2 regions of the Spartinivicinus poritis genome follow, and region 1 is predicted to be linked to the other one. Evidence: predicted binding sites of a transcription regulator. Region 1 holds the regulator's gene; the other holds the start of a gene.
What was found. Region 1 encodes FNR, which switches genes on or off when oxygen is low (the NO sensors DNR and NnrR bind a similar motif). Its sites were predicted from a motif close to TTGATNTANATCAA; they were not measured.
Positions count from the first base shown of each region.

Region 2: a site for FNR is predicted at 5,775-5,788, ahead of ubiT (ubiquinone anaerobic biosynthesis accessory factor UbiT). Genes of this name have one in related genera too.

Region 1 is NZ_JAPMOU010000026.1:40,124-50,687, reverse strand. Features, by position in the region: gene ttcA (tRNA 2-thiocytidine(32) synthetase TtcA) at 12-932, opposite strand; gene ORQ98_RS18405 (TraR/DksA family transcriptional regulator) at 1,147-1,476, shown strand; gene ORQ98_RS18400 (hypothetical protein) at 1,608-2,105, opposite strand; gene ORQ98_RS18395 (adenine phosphoribosyltransferase) at 2,529-3,071, opposite strand; gene fnr (fumarate/nitrate reduction transcriptional regulator Fnr) at 3,310-4,062, opposite strand; gene hemN (oxygen-independent coproporphyrinogen III oxidase) at 4,171-5,559, opposite strand; gene ORQ98_RS18380 (sulfite exporter TauE/SafE family protein) at 5,637-6,341, opposite strand; gene ccoS (cbb3-type cytochrome oxidase assembly protein CcoS) at 6,341-6,562, opposite strand; gene ORQ98_RS18370 (heavy metal translocating P-type ATPase) at 6,565-9,030, opposite strand; gene ORQ98_RS18365 (FixH family protein) at 9,048-9,620, opposite strand; gene ccoG (cytochrome c oxidase accessory protein CcoG) at 9,626-10,564, opposite strand, start outside.
Region 2 is NZ_JAPMOU010000015.1:20,089-30,652, reverse strand. Features, by position in the region: gene ORQ98_RS12975 (HlyD family secretion protein) at 1-471, shown strand, start outside; gene ORQ98_RS12970 (hypothetical protein) at 523-2,304, opposite strand; gene ORQ98_RS12965 (ribonucleoside triphosphate reductase) at 2,573-4,291, shown strand; gene nrdD (anaerobic ribonucleoside-triphosphate reductase) at 4,302-4,475, shown strand; gene ORQ98_RS12955 (anaerobic ribonucleoside-triphosphate reductase activating protein) at 4,534-5,226, shown strand; gene ubiT (ubiquinone anaerobic biosynthesis accessory factor UbiT) at 5,207-5,722, opposite strand; gene ORQ98_RS12945 (STAS domain-containing protein) at 5,865-6,176, shown strand; gene ubiU (ubiquinone anaerobic biosynthesis protein UbiU) at 6,423-7,418, shown strand; gene ORQ98_RS12935 (U32 family peptidase) at 7,444-8,325, shown strand; gene ORQ98_RS12930 (substrate-binding periplasmic protein) at 8,375-9,106, shown strand; gene narL (two-component system response regulator NarL) at 9,107-9,757, opposite strand; gene ORQ98_RS12920 (type IV pili methyl-accepting chemotaxis transducer N-terminal domain-containing protein) at 9,761-10,564, opposite strand, start outside.

The sequences.
Region 1 (10,564 bases):
TGGGCGTTCTGCTACAGTGAAATAAGCTTTACCACTGATGGTTGTTCTTCTGCATCTGTGCTTTCATCAATACCTGCTTGGTAATCTAAGCTGGGTGGGTCAAAGGCCTGATCTCCATCAGGGAATGGCTGGTCTTGTGTTGTTAGTGATTGAAAGTCAAACAGGCTTGTGTCTACCATATGTGATGGAACGATATTTTGCGTTGCACGAAACATGCTTTCAATACGCCCAGGGAACTGGCGGTCCCACTGGTTTAGCATGGCTTTCATCTGTTTACGCTGCAGGTTTTCCTGAGAGCCACACAGGTTACAAGGAATGATCGGAAAATCTTTCAAATTGGCGTATTTGGCAATGTCTTTTTCACGGCTGTAGGCTAGTGGACGAATAACCATGTGCTGGCCATCATCTGAAACCAGTTTGGCAGGCATAGCTTTCATTTTGCCACCATAAAACATATTTAATAGTAAGGTTTCGATGATATCGTCACGATGATGGCCTAGAGCAATCTTAGTGGCGCCTAGCTTTTTTGCGGTACTGTATAAGATACCTCGTCTCAGTCTTGAGCATAAGGCACAGGTGGTTTTTCCTTCGGGTACTTTGTCTTTAACAATACTGTAAGTGTCTTCTTCAACAATTAAATAGTCAATATTCAGTGAATTTAGGTAGTTAGGTAGTACTTCCTCGGGAAAGCCAGGCTGCTTTTGGTCCAGGTTAACTGCCACAATAGAAAAGTTGATAGGGGCATGTTGTTGTAGGTTAAGCAAGATATCCAGCAGCGTGTAGCTGTCCTTACCACCAGACAAGCAACACATGACTTTGTCACCGTCTTCAATCATATTGAAGTCGGCAATGGCTCGGCCCACTTCGCGACGTAAGCGTTTTTGTAGCTTGTTAAGGGTGAGTTTGTCAGATTTTGGCTTTTGCATAGACATCGTTACAGCTAAGTGAAGGCAACCAGGTAATGGGGGGCTGATTATACCTGAGCCTGTTGTTAATGAGAATAAAGTATGTGGGTAAGGGGAAGAGAAGCAAACTTTTTGTCTGTATTGTTTGCCCAATCAATAGGAACGTTAGAAAACGCTATAGTTAGATAAAGTAAGTCAATAACAGTTTTTAATAACGAATGTGAAAGTGGTGAGGCACTGCATGACATTATATGAAGACATAAAACGTCAACTACAGGCTAAACAAGTGGAGTTGGAACAGCGATTGTCGCGACTGAAGCGGGATGCAGTAAAACCCACCAGCCGAGACTGGTCAGAGCAGGCACAAGAACGTGAAAATGATGAGGTGGTCGATGCTCTAGGTAATGAGACTTTATCAGAGTTAATCAAGGTCCAGCGTGCATTAACACGTATTGATAATGAAGAGTATCTGTTTTGTAGTCATTGTGGGCAGGAGATTGCACCTGCTCGATTAAAGGTAATGCCTTATACGGATTTGTGTATTCAGTGTGCTGAGCAGTTATCAGGTTAAGTAAATAGGCAATACAGGAACATATGCGCTTGCTTAAAAAGTTAATAGTCAGCAAGTAAATATAAAATATTAACAGACTATATTTTCAACCTACTGCGGTAATTAATATAAGCAGTTGCTATGTTAGACCGTCAGGCTGCTTGCGGAGTACCCAGGATATACTGATGGTAATTATGGATAAAGTCGTCTAATGAGGCCTGGGGTTTACCATGGTAATAACGGCGCCAGCATTTCCCTAACAACCCTAAATTGGATGGATCACCTTTAGTCGGAAAATTTGGGACACGCTGGTAAACCATCCAGGCAATGGCTGTTGCATAACTCAGGTTAGTGGCTAATTCTTGGTGGGGATTTTCCAAAAATTCATGCTGGCTGGCCAATCCCCTTACCTGACTTGCCAGTTCTGGTAATTGAACCAAATATTTATCCCAAATATTTCTATGCATAATAGGGGTAATGCAATAAATGCCATAGGAATGATGTTTTTTAGGGCGTAGGTAGAAGCCTAGCCCACTTTCCTGAGCAGCTGTCCCCATTAGCAAATTTTCTGCTAAGCAATGCTTGATTTGCAATTGCTTTAAAGTGGGTTGAACGACATAATGTCTTAGTTCTTCTGCACAAATGCCCATTATTCAGCTCTCATTTTCCCTACGTTTATTGTTTTTAATGCATTTTTTTGACCAGTATGGGCCTTTACTGCTGTTGGCATTCCTTTTCTTCATTACAAAAAAATGACTGATATTCAATAAAATCCTGTTTTATGGTTAGTGTAGACTGAAATACACAACTTAACGGCTTGCTTTACTTGGAAAAAGTTAAAAAGTGTTTGATAAGGATAATGCTCTGAAGAATGGGGTTAGCGGTAGTGGAAATATTACTTTCGCTTTTTAACCTACCTGATGTTTGTTGAGCAAGATGAACAAGAAAATTATAAAGTGATCAAATAGCTGACAGAGTTGTCATTTAAATGACGGTGAAATTAGCGGTAACAGCTTTACTCTTCGATAACCAGCGCACCCTTTGATGGGCGCGCATTGGTGCAGCCAGGCCTGCTAGTCTTTAGCAAAGGCACAAAGTGTATAAACAGGAATATCCGAATCCTGGAGTTTTTGACTGCCACCTAAATCAGGCAAGTCAATAATGGCCGCTGTTTCATAAATACTACCCCCTAACTGTCGGGTTAAGGTTGCTGCGGCAAGAAGAGTGCCTCCCGTTGCAATCAAGTCATCCACTAGCAGAATACTTGCACCACTTTCAAAAGCATCATGTTGTACTTCTAGCACTGCTTTTCCATATTCGATGTCATATTCTTCTGCAATGGTTTGTGTAGGTAGCTTGCCTTGTTTTCGAAATAGCACTAGAGGCTTATTCAGCTCATAGGAAATGACCGAGCCTAGTAAAAAACCACGAGCTTCCATTGCGCCAATATGGGTAAAATCGGCATCAACATAACGTTGAATGAAGCTATCAACCACCATTCGTTGTGCTTTTGGTGATTTATATAAGGGAGTAATATCACGAAACATGACACCAGGGCTGGGCCAGTCAGGAACACTACGGATTAATGACTTTACATAATATTCGTCAAATATCATTATAATTTTTCCAGATAATGGTTTATCGATGCTTTTTCCCAGCTAAGGGACATGCACGAAATCACTTGCTGGATTTTTGCTCCAAGCTCGTTTGGCAAGGCGCAAAAAAGAAGGCATAGTGGGCTTATGTCGAGTTTTTGCCCTAACCACCAATAAACTTATAGCGCCAAGCGGGATGGATTGGAGCCAAAACTGTCAGCTATTTCGTGCACGTTCCTAAGTTTGCTGGGTAGGAAGGTTAGCCTGTTAATGAATCATTGGCTTGATTAACAGGTTTGCCCCCAGCTAAAGAGCAAATAGTCATGGAATCCTTGATCAGAATTTCCTTACCATTGGCATCAATTAAGCCATTTTTTTGGAAGCGCGTGAAGACACGACTAACTGTTTCTACCGCAAGCCCCAAGTAATTGCCCATCTCATTGCGAGACATGGGGAGTCTGAAAGCTTGAGAGGAAAAGCCCCGGCGACGGAAGCGGGCAGCTAAGTTTAAGAGAAAGGTTGCAATCCGCTCATCGGCATTTTTCTTACTGAGTAGCAGCATCATTTGCTGATCTTCGCGAATTTCTTTACTCATGATTTGCATTAATTTACGACGTAGCTCAGGCAGAGTACTGGCCAGCTCATCCAGTTTTTCGAAGGGGATTTCACAGACCATAGTGGTTTCAACTGCTTGAGCTGATACTGGATAATGTTCATCATCAATACCACTTAACCCAACTAATTCACTTGGTAACTGGAAGCCAGTAATTTGTTCAACGCCATCATCAGTGGTGGTGTAGGTTTTTAAGGCGCCAGAGCGAACAGCATAGATAGAGCTGAACGTGTCACCCTGGAAAAACAAATGCTCACCTTTGCGTAGCGGCTTGCCTCGTTTAATAATGCTGTCTAGCGTATCAATATCTTCTATTTTTAAGGCAATAGGCAGGCAAAGGGTGCTTAATATACAGTCTTTGCAAGCGACTTGGTTGATAGGTTTTACTTTGGCAGTCATTGTTACGCTGAGGCCTCGAACGCATAAAGTTGTTAATTTAGGCTAACGGGTACATTCTGATTATTGTAGGGGGTGAACCCGGTTAGCAACAAGCGAAAATTTCTAGTATTAAATGACTTTAGAAAATAAATTTTCCGTTGACTGTTTGCTTGCCAGATATCGATCAAACACCATACAGATATTTCTGGCTAATAGCCTTCCATTGTTGGTGATAGTTAACTTGCTATCGGCTAAGGTAATGAGCCCATCTTCAAGCATTGGCATAAGTTGCATAATTTCTTCCCGGAAATAAACATGCCAATTTATTCCAAGAGGTTGGCAATACTCAGCTAAATCTACCTGAAAATGGCAGATTAGCTGTTGAATAATACTTCGTCTAAGTAAATCATCCTGGTTTAATCGAAAGCCACGTTTAATTGGTAACTGATTATTTTCGATTGACTGAATATAGTCATCAAGTGCAGTGTGATTTTGGCAGTAAACATCACCAATCTGACTAATTGAAGACACCCCAAGCCCAATTAAGTCGCAATGGCCATGGGTGGTATAGCCTTGAAAGTTACGATGTAACTCGCCTTTTGCTTGAGCAATAGCCAGTTTATCATCAGGCAAAGCAAAGTGATCCATACCAATATAGTGGTAGCCAGCTGCCTGTAGCCGGTCAATACTGTGCTGTAAAATACTGAGTTTTTCTGTAGCAGAAGGTAAGTCGTTGGGCTTAATTCGTCGTTGTGGCTTAAACCGATGGGGTAAGTGGGCGTAATTAAATATCGAGAGCCGGTCGGGTGAGAGAGCAATGACTTTATCAAGGGTTTCTAAAAAGCTGGTTGTAGTTTGAAAAGGTAATCCATAAATTAAATCCACATTAATGGATTTAAATAATAATGCTCTGGCTGCTTCAAAAATAGCCTCTGTTTCAGCCTCTGATTGAACTCGATTAACCGCTTTTTGCACAACCGGATTAAAATCCTGAATGCCTAAACTAATACGATTAAATCCCAAGGAGCGTAATAACCCCATGGTTGGCCAGTCAGCTTCTCGTGGGTCTATTTCAATCGAGTAATCCCCATCAATATCATCCACCAGTTGAAAGTGTTGCTCCAGCAGCTTAAACAACTGGGCGGTTTGCTCATGGGTCAAAAAGGTAGGGGTACCACCTCCCCAGTGCAGTTGCTCAACCACAGGCTTGCAGTCTAATTGCTGAGAGATAAGCTGGATTTCTTTTTCCAATACCGTCAGATAGGGCAGAGCTTTTTGCCGGTTTTTGGTAATAATTTTATTACAGCCGCAGTAATAACAAACACTGGCACAAAATGGGATGTGTACATACAGCGACAGTGGTGTTTGCTGATGTTTGAGTTTTGTTAAAGCCTGTTGATAGTGGTCAGGCTCAAATGATTCTGAAAACTCAACGGCAGTAGGGTATGAGGTATAACGTGGGCCTTGCTGATTATATCGTTCGATAAGCGAGGACTGCCACTTCAAAGGTCCTAACATAAACTTGGCCTGTCACTGTTGATACAGATTAACAGTGTAAAGCGGTGGTCTGGAAAAGAATTGACATGAGTCAATGGTCAATGATGATGGGCATGACTGTTATGGCTTGGCATTAACAGTGCCTGGTGAGGGCCTGGAATCGTCCATATGCCAAAGCCAATCATAAAAATCGCTGCCACTGTGCGAGTGAGGTGGTGGGCAATAAATTGCTTCAATACATCAGCGAAAAAACCAGTCGCTAATACAGTGGGGAGTGTACCTAAGCCAAACCCCAGCATTAATAAACCGCCCTCAAGTGTATTGCCACTGGCTGCAGACCAGGTGAGGGCGCTGTAAATAAGCCCACAGGGCAGCCAGCCCCATAAAATACCTAAACAAAAGCCCTGTTTACTATTGGTTGCGGGTAAAAAAGGTTTAGTTAACGGCTGAATATAACGCCACAGGTGTTGTCCTGCTTGTTCTAGCCAAGTCAGTGCTTTCCACCAGTTAGCGATATAACAGGCCATTAAAATCAGTAAAATGCCTGCTAACCAGCGGAGCCCTTGATTAGCAGCAGGTCCCAGTTGCTGAATAGACCAGCCTAAACTGCCGACTAACATGCCTGCTAGAGTATAGCTGGTAATACGGCCGGTATTATAGCTAAGTAGTACGGGCAGTTTTTTCTGTTTTGGTAGGTGAAGGCTGATTGCTGCCATGATTCCACCGCACATCCCCAAACAGTGGGCACCACCCAGTAAGCCTAATAAAAAAGCGCTGATTAGTTGGCTTAGTTCAATACTCATTACGGTTTATCAGTATCAGAGGCGTGTTGCTTATCAGTCGAAGCAGGCTGGTTTTCCGCTTGCTTTTGAGTAGTGGGGTTGGACTCATCATCAAATAAAATACTGTGAGCAGGGCTTTCTAAATCATCAAATTGGCCGCTATCTACTGCCCAGAAAAAAATCCAAACCCCAATAGCAACAAAAATCAGGGCAATGGGAATAAGTAGATAAATTGACTCCATAATCAGACACCTGTGGTATTTTGATGGGGTTGCTGACTATTCCATGTGGACTTAGCTGTCGTATCAGGCTGAGCCTGATTAGCTTGTTGGGCACTCAGCCTAAGCGCATTCAGTACCACAACCAGTGAGCTGCTGGTCATCCCAATGGCAGCTGCCCAAGGGGGAATCATACCTAATGCTGCTAAAGGTAGTGCTACCACATTATAAGTTAGCGACCAGATTAAATTACCCCGAATAATTTGCCGGGTTTTTTGTGCTTTAGTTAAGGCGGTCAGTAATGTGGCAAGTTTTCCATTAAGCAAAATTCCATCAGCATGGGTTTTAGCTAAGTCGGTGGCAGAACCCATAGCAACCGAAACATCCGCAGCGGCTAATACGGGAGCGTCGTTTACTCCATCTCCTACCATTAGCACTTTATCCCCTTGGTCTTGTAAGGCATTGATATAAGCCAGCTTATCTTCGGGAGAAGCGCCTTGCTTAAGGTTGTGGATAGTTAAAGCGTGGGCAGTATTGCTGGCCTGTGTTGAGCGGTCGCCTGTTAACAAAGAGAGTGTGAATCCTTGTTGTTGTAAAGCCGCTATCGTATCAGCCGCCTCTTCCCGCAAACTATCATTGACTTCAAACCAGGCAATGGGCTGCTGGTCATCAGCCAGCAGTAACCAGTGACCATGGTGGGATGGTGGGGAAATTATTTCAGCGGGCCAGGCATGGCTAGCAATACCAATTCGATAGTTTGTACCATCAATTGTGCCACTGATGCCTTGGCCTGGAGTGTTTGTAATATCGACTGCTTGGAGGGCAGAAGAAGCTGGGAAAGCTTTTGCTATCGGGTGCTCCGAGTGTATTTCTAACGCAGCAGCTAAGGCCATAGCTTGGTCAGTCTTGATTGCTGCTATGGGTATCACCTGGGTGAGACTAAACTGTCCAGTGGTGAGCGTACCAGTTTTATCAAACACAATATGGTTGATGGTAGTTAAGCCTTCTAATAAATGCCCTTTAGTGATGATAAAGCCTTGTTGTTGTAAAGCGTAAGTGGCTGCAGTCAGCGCTGTGGGGGTTGCCAGTGAAAGTGCACAAGGGCAGGTTACCACCAATACTGATAACGTAACCCATAGGGCATCTTCTGGTGCGAGCTGCCACCAACAGAAAAATACCAGAGAAGCGATTACTAATACGCTAGCCACAAAATAATGGGCAACTTTATTCGCCAATAATGCAATGGGGGGTTTATCCTGTTGGGCTTGGTTGAGTAGCTGTTCGATACAAGCCAGTTGGGTATCAGGACCTGTATGAGTGATTTGAACCTGAATGGGTTGATCCACATTAATACTGCCAGCAATAACCTGATCACCCACTTGACGTGGCTCAGGTAAAAACTCGCCAGTGAGGGTTGCTTCATTAATGGTGGTTTGCCCAGCTAAAATAGTCCCATCAGCTGGTATTGTGGCACCAGGCTTGACCAGGATGGTGTCAGCTGGTTTGAGAAGGGTTAAGGGGATAACAGCCTCTTTACCCTCGGTGATGAGAGTGACCTGATCAGGCAATAATTGGTTTAATCGGTAGCCACTAAGGTGGGCGCGTTGTCGGGTATTAAATTCGACAAACCGGCCCAATAGCAGGAAGAAGGTAAACATACAGACAGAGTCAAAGTAGACTTCTCCACTATTGGTCAACATTGCCCAGCTACTGGCCGAATAAGCGCCACCAATAGCCAGGGCAATGGGGACATCCATACTCAGTTGGCGAGTGCGAATATCTCGCCAGGCGGTTTGGAAAAATGGCTTGGCTGCATAAAACACTACGGGTGTAGTAACGATGAAGCTAACCCAGCGCAAAAACCATTGATGTTGCTCTGCAATGCCTTGTAATGTACCCGCGTATAACGCCACCGCATACATCATTACCTGCATGGCGCCAATCCCAGCTACCGCTAACTGACGTACCATTTTTCGGCGGCGTTTGGCCATCAGGCTTTGTTGTTGATTAGGGTGGAAGGGGAGCGGTGGGTAGCCAATCTGCTGCAGAGCTGCCATTAATTGACTTAATGGCATGGCTTTAGCGTCCCAGCTAAGCTGGAGTTGATGTTGGGTAAAGTTGACAGTTGCTTGCTTAACCGCAGGGAATTGCTGTAAGTGCTGTTCAATAAGCCAAATACAAGCTGCACAGTGAATATTTTCTAACAGTAATAATGCTGTTCTATCCCCATTTGGCAGGGTTTTAACAAAGGTATCCTGCAAGGCGGGCTCATCATACACTTGAAACTGTTGAGCGTTAGCCTCGGCTTTAGTGGCTTTGTTGGTGCGATACTGGTAGTACTGGCTCAGGCCGCCTTGGTCAATCGCTTCCGCTACAGTTTGACAGGCAGGGCAGCACATTGGTTGTTGCTCACCAGCAATAGTGGCAAAAAATGTGGTTGAGCCTGCAGTAATGGGGGTGCCACAATGAAAACAATCAGTAAGTTGGGCCACAGCGAAATACCAACCCCTTAATTGGTTTCGGTTGTGGCAGTTGCAGTAGTACTGCCTAGACTGATAGTTTCCTGCTCATTGCTAAGATACCAGGCAGAAATCAGCCGCCAATCATTATCTGTGTACTTATCTCGCTCAGTAGGAATGGTTTCCAGTTGAATGTAGCGCTTCCCTTTTACCTGCTGTTTGAGTTGCCCGACATAATGGCCTTTAGCAATATGTCGCATCAGCAGGGATTGATCATCGTCTGGAATGGTAGGTGATACCAGGCTTAAACTCAGCTTGGCAGGGAATTGGGCTAATTCACCTGTGAGTTTGACATTGATGTCACCTGTTAGGTTATCAACCTTAATAGTGGCAGCTAGCTGTAAATCTTTGGCTTTATAATCTCGGGATAAGTCATTACGGATGGCTAGGCCATCTTTGTAATAATTATCCCGCACTAAGGTATCCGCACCCTTGATTGAAACTGTCAGCATCGCAATACCTAAGGCAATTGCAAGCAAAGGAATGGCCATGACAAACCAAAACCAAAACTCTTTATACCAAGGGTTTGCTGTTTGCTTTACGGTTTGCTCTGAGGTCTGCATAGTCATTACTTCAATCTAACTGGGTCAGTTGGGGCGATAAAGCGGCTTTCTTGAGAGGCGGCTAAATGTTCGCCATCTTGCGAAACTACTTTAAAGTGAAAAGTCATATTCCGGCTGGTAATTTTATCAGGGCTTAACTCCAATCGTACAGGAACCATTTTTACTTCACCTGTTGGTACAACAACTTCCGTTTCTTCCGTGAGCTTCATTCCTGGCACACCACTGACAGTGACTTTAAACGGGTGGTCATGCTGGTCCATATTACCAATCTTCAGCATATAAACATTTTCAATAGTGCCGCGGCTGGTTTCATTGTAAAGGGTGTTGCGGTCGCGGGAAATTTCCAGTGTGACAGGTACACGACTTAGTAAGGTATAGCTGAAAAAGCCGCTGACAATTAATAGCGCTGATAAATAACCTAATAAGCTGGGTCGGAGGATTTTGGTTGCTTTTCCTGCCAGGCTGTTTTCTGTGGTGTAACGAATTAGCCCTTTAGGATAATCCATTTTTTCCATAATATTGTCACAGGCATCAATACAGGCAGCACATCCTATGCACTCATACTGCAAACCATCACGAATATCGATGCCAGTTGGGCAAACCTGAACACACATTTGGCAGTCAATACAATCACCTAACCCTTTGGCTTTATAGTCGCTGCCTCGTTTTCTTGGGCCACGGCTTTCACCACGGTGAGGGTCATAAGAGACAATTAAGGTGTTTTCATCAAACATGACACTTTGAAAGCGAGCATAAGGGCACATGTAGATACACACCTGCTCACGTAGCCAGCCTGCATTGCCATAAGTAGCTAAGGTAAAAAAAGCTACCCAAAAATAGGCCCAAGGGTTTGCAGAACCAGTAGCTAGATCCATCACCAACTCATTAATAGGGGTAAAATAACCCACAAAAGTGATACCAGTAGCTAAGGAAACGGCTAACCA
Region 2 (10,564 bases), on a different contig from region 1:
GTTACTGCCCGCACCGCAGGAATTATTCAAAAGATCAATGTTGTACAGGGCTCTACTATTCTACCATCAGAGCAAATCACCATCGAAATTCAGCCTGAAAACAGTAAAGGTTTAAAAGCGGTTCTTTATATTCCCTCTCCCCGAGTAGGTATTGCCCGAGAAGGTCAACCAGTCAGGGTATTGATTGATGCTTACCCAGTAGAAAAATTTGGTACCCTCAAGGGCACTGTTACCCAACTATCCAATGTCGCTTCTTATGCAAAAGAGAGTAATATCAAACTAGACGATCAATTAATTTATTATCGGGCCGAAGTGGACATCAATAAACAGCATATGCAACTCAATGACAAACAATACCCACTCCGCCCTGGATTAACCTTAAGCGCCGACTTGATTCAAGAACAACGCACCCTAATGGAGTGGATATTTGAGCCACTTTACCGGATTAAAAAACGTCTCTTAAGTAGCTAGTCGTGCATGTGTAAAGTCGTTACCCAACTATACACACCATTAGCTTTCTCTTCATTTATATCGATAAACTATTCGACCTACCCTCTCAGTGAATCGATTAATACCACCACTAACGCCTTTTTTATTGGGACTGGTTTTAAAATTCCGCACACTACCTTCGGCCAGATCTAACTGATTGGCAAGCAGCTTTTCGAAAGCCTTTCGTTTCAACATAGTAAAACCAAACCGGATAGCAGATTTATTTTTTAGCTTATGAGCAATTTTTAATAACCGATCAGCTAACTCAACCCGAAATAACAGGGCGTTGTTATCAAGCTGCTGCTGTATTCCTTCACCCACTAAGAGCTGATTTAGCTTATCAGCCTGTTCATGCATCATTTTAATACTGGCGATAATATCGTTTTTTCGATTATAGTGAATGGTTTGTTGCCAGTCGGAAGAACGTGCAACAAAGGCCCACCATCTTGCCCTGACTTTCTGGAAAAATAGTTTTACCTTCCCAGACTGACTAATATCTGCAGGCATATAGTCATGCCAGCTCACTTGATGGTTTTCCAACCGCTCAACTAATTGAATGGCTTTACCTACATCAGAAACTGCCTTATAGCCAGATAATTTAGGTGTTAAGTCATCAACAGCAGCAACAAACTGCTCTAACCGAATTACATAGCGTTGATAGTGTTTTAGTTGTTCCCGTAGCTGTTCTATACCATCTTTAGTCGCCAAATGGGTGTGCGGTTGCTTCAATAATTCCTGACAGGCACTAAGATCCACCTTTAAGTTATCGAATTTTCGAGTCTTATAATCAATAACATGGTTGCTAAAATGGTTATCCGCCTTAGTAGCAATTTGTTGTATTGCCTGCTCAAACAAACCACCTCGACTAATAGCAGCGACTTGTTTTTGGCAAGCTTCCAAGCGTTCCAGCAATTGACCAAGTAGCTTTTTTTCATGCTCAACCACTTCCACCGCTCGTGCTGTGTTTGCTCTAATCCTAAATTTACCCCGATATTGTTTTATTTCGTTTGTAGGCTCAAAAGGATTATCGTGAGGCTTAAATAATACTCGATATGCTTTAGTTGTGCGGTTTTTTTCAGAGCCTATCACCTCAACATATTTAGTCAATATATCAGCTATCTTTTGATCAGTCGGCGCTAACAAGCTTCGAATCAGAGTCGACTTATTTGAGTTGTGGGCCTTTTCTTCCGTAATAGCTCCATTACCTACTAATATATTTAGATAATTGGCCAAACCCTGAGCAGTTTTAGGAAAAGGCTCTTTTATACAAATTCTGCCATCTTCAATCTCTAGGGCACCAGCAGTAGGCATTTGTTCTTTTATCTTGTTGAAAACCGCCAAATGTTTAGGTGATGCCCATTTACCATTAACAGGCCGCAGCTCATTACCCGTTTTAGAAAAATAGCCCACTGGATCTTTAGGTAACCGCCTTAACTTAGCCTTGATTTCCCATTTGCCATAACATAATACATAGCTATTGAGCACATTTTCCAGGTAGCGTTTGATTAACTGCCGCTCCTCATTATCAATAACTGCACCATTATCTTCTAGGCTATTACCCTCTAGACTCTTATTCACGAGCTGTTGTGCAACACTGCTAGAAGCAATCAGCTCACTGCTAGTAACCGGCTTAGCCATCGTTTGTAGCTGATAATCAAGTTGCTGATGATTAAATAGTTGTCGTGCAGCCGCAGACTCACTCAATCTAACAACATTTCCTTGCCGAGCTAGCGGGGCAGCATGTTCTGTGGAAAAATTATCAGCTCTACTACCTACATCATGTGTATCTGGGTTACATCCAATAGGATATGTCATGGCTTACTTCCCATACCAATAACAGATACCCTCATCATAACCAATTGTAGTAAGTACTAATCTACTAAAAAAGGCTGTTCTATTTTATATCCTTCCTTTAACTCTTTTATATTGCTCAATCGTTACTCATTTTACATACCATCGGCCAACCCAGGATCTCAACCTAGGTAGTATTGATCCAGATCAAACACAATAAATAGTATTATATGAAAATCAAATATACTATATATAGTATACATCACTCATTGTTTAGTAGTTAGAAACCATCATGTTGCGTACAAATACTGTCGAATCCCCGCCGCTCTTGGATATACATAACACTTATCAGGAATATCTGACCAAGCAAGACTGGCGGATTAAAGCCAATGCCAACCAAGGGTATTCTCTAGGGGGGCTGATTTTAAACACCTCAGGTAAAATGACAGCCCATTACTGGCTATACACCCTTTACCCAGAAGCAGTAAGAAATGCCCACGTTAATGCTGACTTCCATATTCATGACTTGGATATGCTGGGGGGTTATTGTGCTGGTTGGTCATTACGTCAACTGCTGTATGAAGGGTTTAATGGTGTTACTGGAAAGGTCGAGTCAGCTCCACCAAAGCACTTATCAGCAGCGTTGGGGCAAATTGTTAACTTTTTAGGCACCTTACAAAATGAGTGGGCTGGTGCTCAGGCATTTAGTTCATTTGATACCTATCTCGCGCCATACATTCGCAAAGATCAAATCAGCTATCAACAAGTAAAACAATTAATCCAAGAGTTTATTTATAACCTGAATATTCCTTCCCGCTGGGGTACTCAGACACCTTTCACAAACCTAACATTTGATTGGACCTGCCCCGTAGACTTACAAAAACAAATCCCTGTTATTGCAGGTGAAGAACAACCTTTTAAATACGGCGAACTCACAAAAGAAATGGACATGATCAATCAGGCATTTATTGAAGTAATGACTGAAGGTGACGCTAAAGGACGTGTTTTTACTTTTCCTATTCCAACCTACAATATTACGCCTGACTTTGATTGGGAATCAGAGAATATCGATCGGTTGTTTGCAATGACGGCTCGGTATGGGCTGCCTTATTTTCAAAATTTTTTAAATTCAGACCTACAACCTCATATGGTACGCTCAATGTGTTGCCGGCTACAATTGGACGTACGTGAACTATTAAAACGAGGCAACGGACTATTTGGCTCCGCCGAACAAACTGGTTCTCTAGGTGTTGTTACCCTTAATTGTGCCCGTTTAGGTTATCTACACAAAGGCAATAAACAGGCTTTATTTCAACAGCTAGATTATTTATTAAATATAGCAAAAGACAGTTTAGAAATTAAACGTAAAGTTGTTCAACAATTAATGGATGAAGGGTTATACCCCTACACTAAGCGTTATCTAGGCACTTTGCGTAATCACTTTTCAACTATTGGTGTTAATGGCATCAATGAGATGATTCGAAATTTTAGTGATGACAAAGAGAATATTACTACCTGCCAAGGACAATTATTTGCTCTAGAATTACTCAACCACATTAAAGCGAAGATAATTGAATTTCAAGCAGAAACCGGCCAGTTATATAATTTAGAAGCAACACCCGCTGAAGGCACTGCATACCGATTTGCCAAAGAAGATAAAAAAAGATTTTCTAATATCCTTCAATGTGGGACTGAAGATTCCCCATACTATACTAACTCCAGCCAATTACCTGTTGGGTATACTGATGATCCATTTTTAGCATTAGAGTTACAGGAAAAATTACAACGTAGCTACACTGGGGGAACGGTCCTACACCTTTATATGGCAGAACCCATTTCAAGCAGTGTCAGTTGTCGTAAACTTGTCAAAGCCGCTTTGAGCAACTTTAAAGTACCGTATATCACGATTACTCCTACGTTCTCTATTTGTCCTGTTCATGGTTATTTGGCGGGCGAACATGAGTTTTGCCCAAAATGTGATGAAGAAATTCTTGCTAATGAGGTTAAATAAAGAAAAGATTATGACCATGCAAACTTTAACAAACCATCCAAAAAGACAGCGCTGTGAAGTCTGGACCCGCGTCATGGGCTACCATCGACCAACTTCTGCGTTTAATCCCGGCAAACTGGCTGAGCATAACGACCGACAGTTTTTCACTGAGTCTACATCGACAAAGCGATTAGCAGCTACTTAAAACCAAGCCGTACTGCCAGGGATGGTCTTGTTCTTGATTTATTTACTAGGCAGTTTATATGAGAGAAGTACGAATAGGTGGAATAACTCCCCTCACCACCATTGATTTTCCTGATCATTTAGCAACAGTACTATATTGTCAAGGCTGCAACTTACGCTGTCAGTATTGCCATAACCCTGAACTCATCAACATTACCTCTGGGCAATATGCTTGGCAGACTATTCAGCAATTTCTAAAACGTAGAATAGGTCTAGTTGAAGCAGTTGTCTTTAGTGGTGGAGAGCCCTTAATTCAGAATAATTTAGTAGAGGCTATTCAATGGTGTAAACAACAAGGCTTTAAAGTCGGTATTCATACTAGTGGCAGCATACCTAAACGATTTACCTCTATATTATCATTAGTCGACTGGGTAGGCTTTGATTTTAAATCACCACCTCATTTAGCTACTACTATTACAGGCAGTAAAGTCTATTATAAAAAATGCATGACAAGCCTAACCCAGTTATTAGAGTCCAATACCCCCTATGAAATCAGAACAACTATCAACTACCAACTCATTAATCCTGAAGACTTGCTCATAATGGCAAAGATTTTAGCCTCACATAAAGTCAAACAATGGGTACTACAACCATTTAAACCTGGCAATATTTTAAATACAGACCTAAACCAACAGTCCAATCACTATGATTTAGAGCTCTTATTACCCAAATTAAAATTATACATTACTGATACTAAAATTCGTTCTTACTGAACAGTGAAATATACTCAGCACCACAGCGAATGGATAAATTCATTATAGGCGGTAACACATCAAGCTCCATATTATCCAATAAGTTTTTAACCTGTAGTCCTAATTCTGTGTCCCCTCCTATCGTTAGCTGACGTTGAAAAAATAACGTATCAGGATCTTCCTTTCGTGCAGCTAACAATATAAAACTATTCAAACTCCCTTCTATCGTCACATCAGCCGAACCATTTTTTTTAATCAGTATTTCATTTTTCTCACCACACCCAAATAGCCAGCTAATATTCAAGTCGGTAATAGCTACTTTTAACCAGGAACCTTGTAAAAATTCACAGTCACCATCTGCTAATGTCTCACTAAAAGCCTGTTGTAATAAGTGGGTGAGCAGCTTCTGCTGTAAAGCAAAAGGCATATAAACAAAAGGCTTAGCTATTAACTTTGGTACAGCAGGCAACAACTTTTGTGTATCAGGCAAGCTAATAATCATAGCAGCTATACTCATTTTAAGGGTCAATTGAAACTAGGCAGTATCTATTGTATAGCCAGTGACCATTTTGATTTAAGTCAAGGCCTACTTTATTAATCTTACTGCTTAAACTATAATCAAAGGTGACTTACTAAAAGCAATAGAATAAAGACAAGTTATGGACAACTTTGGAACAAATATTAAAACGGAAACAGCTGACAACCAACTTACTATTTTTATCGGAAAAAACTTCACCCGAGAAGTTGTGCATGCATTTAAAGAAGCCTACTTAAATGCTAAAGATAAAGTTCATACTTATATTATTGACTTCCAGCAAACTGACTACATGGATAGTTCTGCAATCGGTGTGATGATGTGTATGAAACAAGACCTAAGTACAAAAAAAATACAGGTAGTACATTGTAATAACTTTATATACAAAACATTACAACTAGTACAATTCGACAAGGTGTTCACTATTAAGCAATAACTTGTGAAATGTGACTATAAATTTCATCCTTTAATACTTACACACTAAAAACAACTCCGCTTGATACAAATCAAGCTTGTTAATCACTGACTTTGTTACCCTCACAATATTTCAACTTATTAACTATCTATCATTACCCACTTACTCATAGCGATAACGATTAAAAGCTAACTAGGTCATTTAAGATCTGGCTATATACTTTGATTCGCAAGTTGTATACAGGGTATAGCGATGAGGACTTAATATATGGAGTTGGTCTGCCCCGCTGGAAGTTTACCAGCCCTGAAAGCTGCGGTAGATAATAGTGCAGATGCTGTTTATATAGGCTTTAAAGACGATACCAATGCTCGCCATTTTGCTGGTCTCAACTTTAATGATAAAAAGGCTACTAAAGCATTAGAATACGCAACTGATAGAGGTGTAAAGGTATTTGTAGCCATCAACACCTACCCCCAACCAGAAGGCTGGATACGTTGGCAAAAGGCTGTTGATCTTGCTGCAGATTTAGGTGTCAATGCTTTGATTTGTGCTGATATTAGTGTTCTCGATTATGCACGTAATACTTACCCTACACTCAACTTACATTTGTCAGTACAAGGCTCTGCAACTAACTATGAATCATTAAGATTCTATCAACAGCATTTTGATATTAAACGGGCTGTGTTACCACGTGTATTATCTTTAAAACAAGTTCAGCAAGTAGCCATCAAGTCACCTGTAGACTTAGAAGTATTTGCCTTTGGCTCACTCTGTATTATGGCTGAAGGTCGTTGCCACCTATCTTCATACTTGACAGACCAATCACCCAACACCTGTGGTGCTTGCTCCCCTGCCAGCTTTGTTCGCTGGCAAGAAACCAGCGAAGGACTGGAATCACGATTAAATGACATATTAATTGACAAGTTTCAACCAAATGAAAAAGCAGGTTACCCCACTCTTTGTAAAGGCCGCTTTGAGGTAGCAGGTACTGTCTATAATACTATTGAAGAGCCCACTAGTCTAAATACCATAGCACTTATTCCCCAGTTATCAGCAATAGGCATTAAAGCAGTTAAAATTGAAGGCCGCCAACGCAGCCCTGCTTATGTAGCGCAAGTCGTCAGTGCTTGGCGACAAGCATTAAACAGTTATAAGACAGACCCTAACAACTTTACAGTGAAACCTCACTGGCAAAATGAACTCGCTAAGATTTCCGAAGGCACACAAACGACGTTAGGTGCATACTCAAGACCCTGGCAGTGATACTCATCGTGAGTGGTATAAAGTAATGAAGTTATCTCTTGGCCCTATTTTATATTTTTGGCCCAAACAACAGGTTTACGATTTTTACCAAAATATTATAGATACACCCATTGATATTGTGTACCTAGGAGAAACGGTATGCAGTAAGCGTCGAGAGTTAAATACAGATGACTGGCTTGAGCTAGCCCAGCAGTTAGCCAATGCCGGTAAAGAAGTAGTCCTTTCAACACTCGCACTTATTTCAGCAGAGTCTGAGTTAAACAGCTTGCGGCGTATTTGTTGTAACAACTCGATTATCATCGAAGCCAATGATATGGCAGCAGTGCAGTTGTTATCTGCCCAAGGGGTTCCATTTGTGACAGGCCCAGCCATTAATATCTATAATGGCAGAAGCCTCTCCCTTTTACATCAACAAGGGCTTAAACGTTGGGTAATGCCTGTAGAACTATCTGCTCATACTCTTCAATCCATATTAACAGAATGTGTCGAACAAGGTATTAAAGATAAGGTTGAAACGGAAGTATTTAGTTACGGTTATTTACCCTTGGCTTACTCTGCACGGTGCTTTACTGCACGCTTTCGCCACTTACCAAAAGATAACTGCCAATTTGTGTGTATTAACTACCCTGACGGCATCCTCGTTAACAGCCAAGAGAAACAACCATTATTTACCTTGAATGGCATCCAAACCCAGTCTGGTAGCGTATATAACCTAATTAATCAAATACCATCAATGCAAAAAATGGGAATTGATATTGTTCGTTTAAGCCCTCAGTCTCACGATATGAAACAAATCATTAACCAATATCATGCAGCCATTCAAGGAGAAACAGTGTCATTGATTGCTAATGACAATCAATGCAATGGATACTGGTTTGCAGAGCCAGGCATAAACTCTTGTTTATAGGAGTAATACAACCAATACTTAAGAGAGTAAAAAATACATGAGGAAGGTAATGAAATACCTGACTTGCTTTACTCTCTTAGCTTTATTCAATCCCCTCATTTTCGCAGGTAATATCAATATTGTTGTAGAAAACTATCCACCCTATGCTTATAAAGACAATGGCAAGATAACTGGGTTGTCCACCGACATAACCCATTATCTACTAAAAGATTCTGGCATCAAAGCTGAATCCTGGGCATTTGCCCCCTGGAAACGAGCATTTTTATTAGCATCACAAAAACCTGGTACATTATTATATACAGTCGTTCGTAAGCCCAATCGAGAAAAACTGTTTCATTGGATTGGCCCTATCAGCGATCGTAATATTTACATTTATAAACTTAAAAGAAGGAAAGATATTCAAGCTTCATCACTTGAAGAGATAAAAACTAAAGGTTACTCCATTGGCACTGTTATAGGCACAGCAGCCACCGAACAGCTAAAAAGCGCAAACCTAAAAATCACAGAAACCGTAAACTATGAGCAAAATGTACGCATGCTATTGCTTGACCGAATCGATCTAATTGTATTTCTAGAATACTCTCTGGCCTATTTAGCCAAAAAAGCTGATAGCCAATATGGCAACTTCGAAAAGCTATTTCTATTAGATAGCTCTAAAAAATACTATATCGTCATTCAAAAAGATACTGCCCCTGATATTGTCAAAAAGCTCCAGCAATCTTTTATAAGGCTTAAACACAGCGGCAAACTAGCTGAGATTCAAAAGCGATATTTAAAATAGTCAATTGATTCGATTTTCGACTACCCATACAGCGGCTTCAACCCGTGACTTCATATTCAGCTTATTTAATACCCGTTTAACATGCACTTTTACTGTCCCTTCTGATATTTTTAGCTTCCGCGCGATTAGCTTATTGCTTTGCCCTTCCGCAATTAGCTTAAGTACTTGCTTTTCCCTACTGGTTAGTTCATCAATATTCGCTTTACGAGCAGTTGTTTTATGTCTTATCGCTGAGGCAAGAATAACAGCAAGCTCTGGGCTAATTGCCATTTGTCCTGTCAGTGCCTGACGCAATTGCTCAACAACTTTCTCTGGCTCCATATCTTTCAACAAGTAGCCATCTGCTCCCCATTTAAAAGCCTCCATTACATCCTCCTGATCATCTGAAACAGTAAACATCAGGATGCGAGCGTCTACTTCCGCTTCTCGTAACGCTTTTAAAGTTTCAATACCACTCATACCCGGCATGTTCAGATCTAATAAAATTAAATCCGGCTCATATTGGAGCGCCAAAGCAACCGCTTGAGTACCATCTCCACACTCTGCCACAGGGTTAAAATCGTCTTCTAATTCCAGCAGCTGAATCAACCCTTTACGCAACATTGGGTGATCGTCAATGATAATAATATCGTTTACTACTGAAGTACTCATCTTTTACACTAACCCACGTATTTGTGTTTGATTATTAGCCAGCTGTTGTGGTGTAAACTCTACTTTAACTTCAGTCCCACCACTTTCGCAACGCCTTATAGTTAATGTTCCTTTCAAGCTGTTAACCCGCTCCTGAATGATAATTAATCCATAGTGGTTAGGTTTATCAACAGTCAAGTCTATTCCTACGCCATTATCTAAAGTGGATAACTCTACCTGCCCATTTTCAGTTTCATGTATAGAAAGTGTTATCTCTTTAGCATTAGAGTGCCGGATAGCATTTGATAACGCCTCTCTTGCAATTTGTAGACAATGAATCTCTTCATGTGCAGTTAAACGAAACTGTTGTAACTTATAGTCTAAACGTAATTGTATATGAGTTTGTTGTTGAAATTCTTTTACTGTTCCTTTTAATGCTTGTTCAAGCCCGGGGGCATCTATTTTCAGGCGAAATGTGCTGAGTAATTCTCGCAAATGCCGATATGCAGCATTTAGCCCCTGTTGTACTTCATTTATTGTCTTTTCTAATACATCAGTACTGGCTGAAGACTGTAATAGCTTTCTTAACCGAGCAACTTGTAGTTTTTGATAGGATAGCGATTGTGCTAATGAATCATGTAGTTCTCGGGCAATCACTGCACGTTCACTCATCATCGCCAGACGTGCTTTTTGTTCAATAAACTGATTATGATTACAGGCTGTCGCAACCATATCAGCAAATGCCTGCAATAGTTGTAGTTGCCAGTCAGTAATTGGAGAGCTCGCTTCATTTTCGATTAAAAGCTCTCCATATTTACCTACCTGATT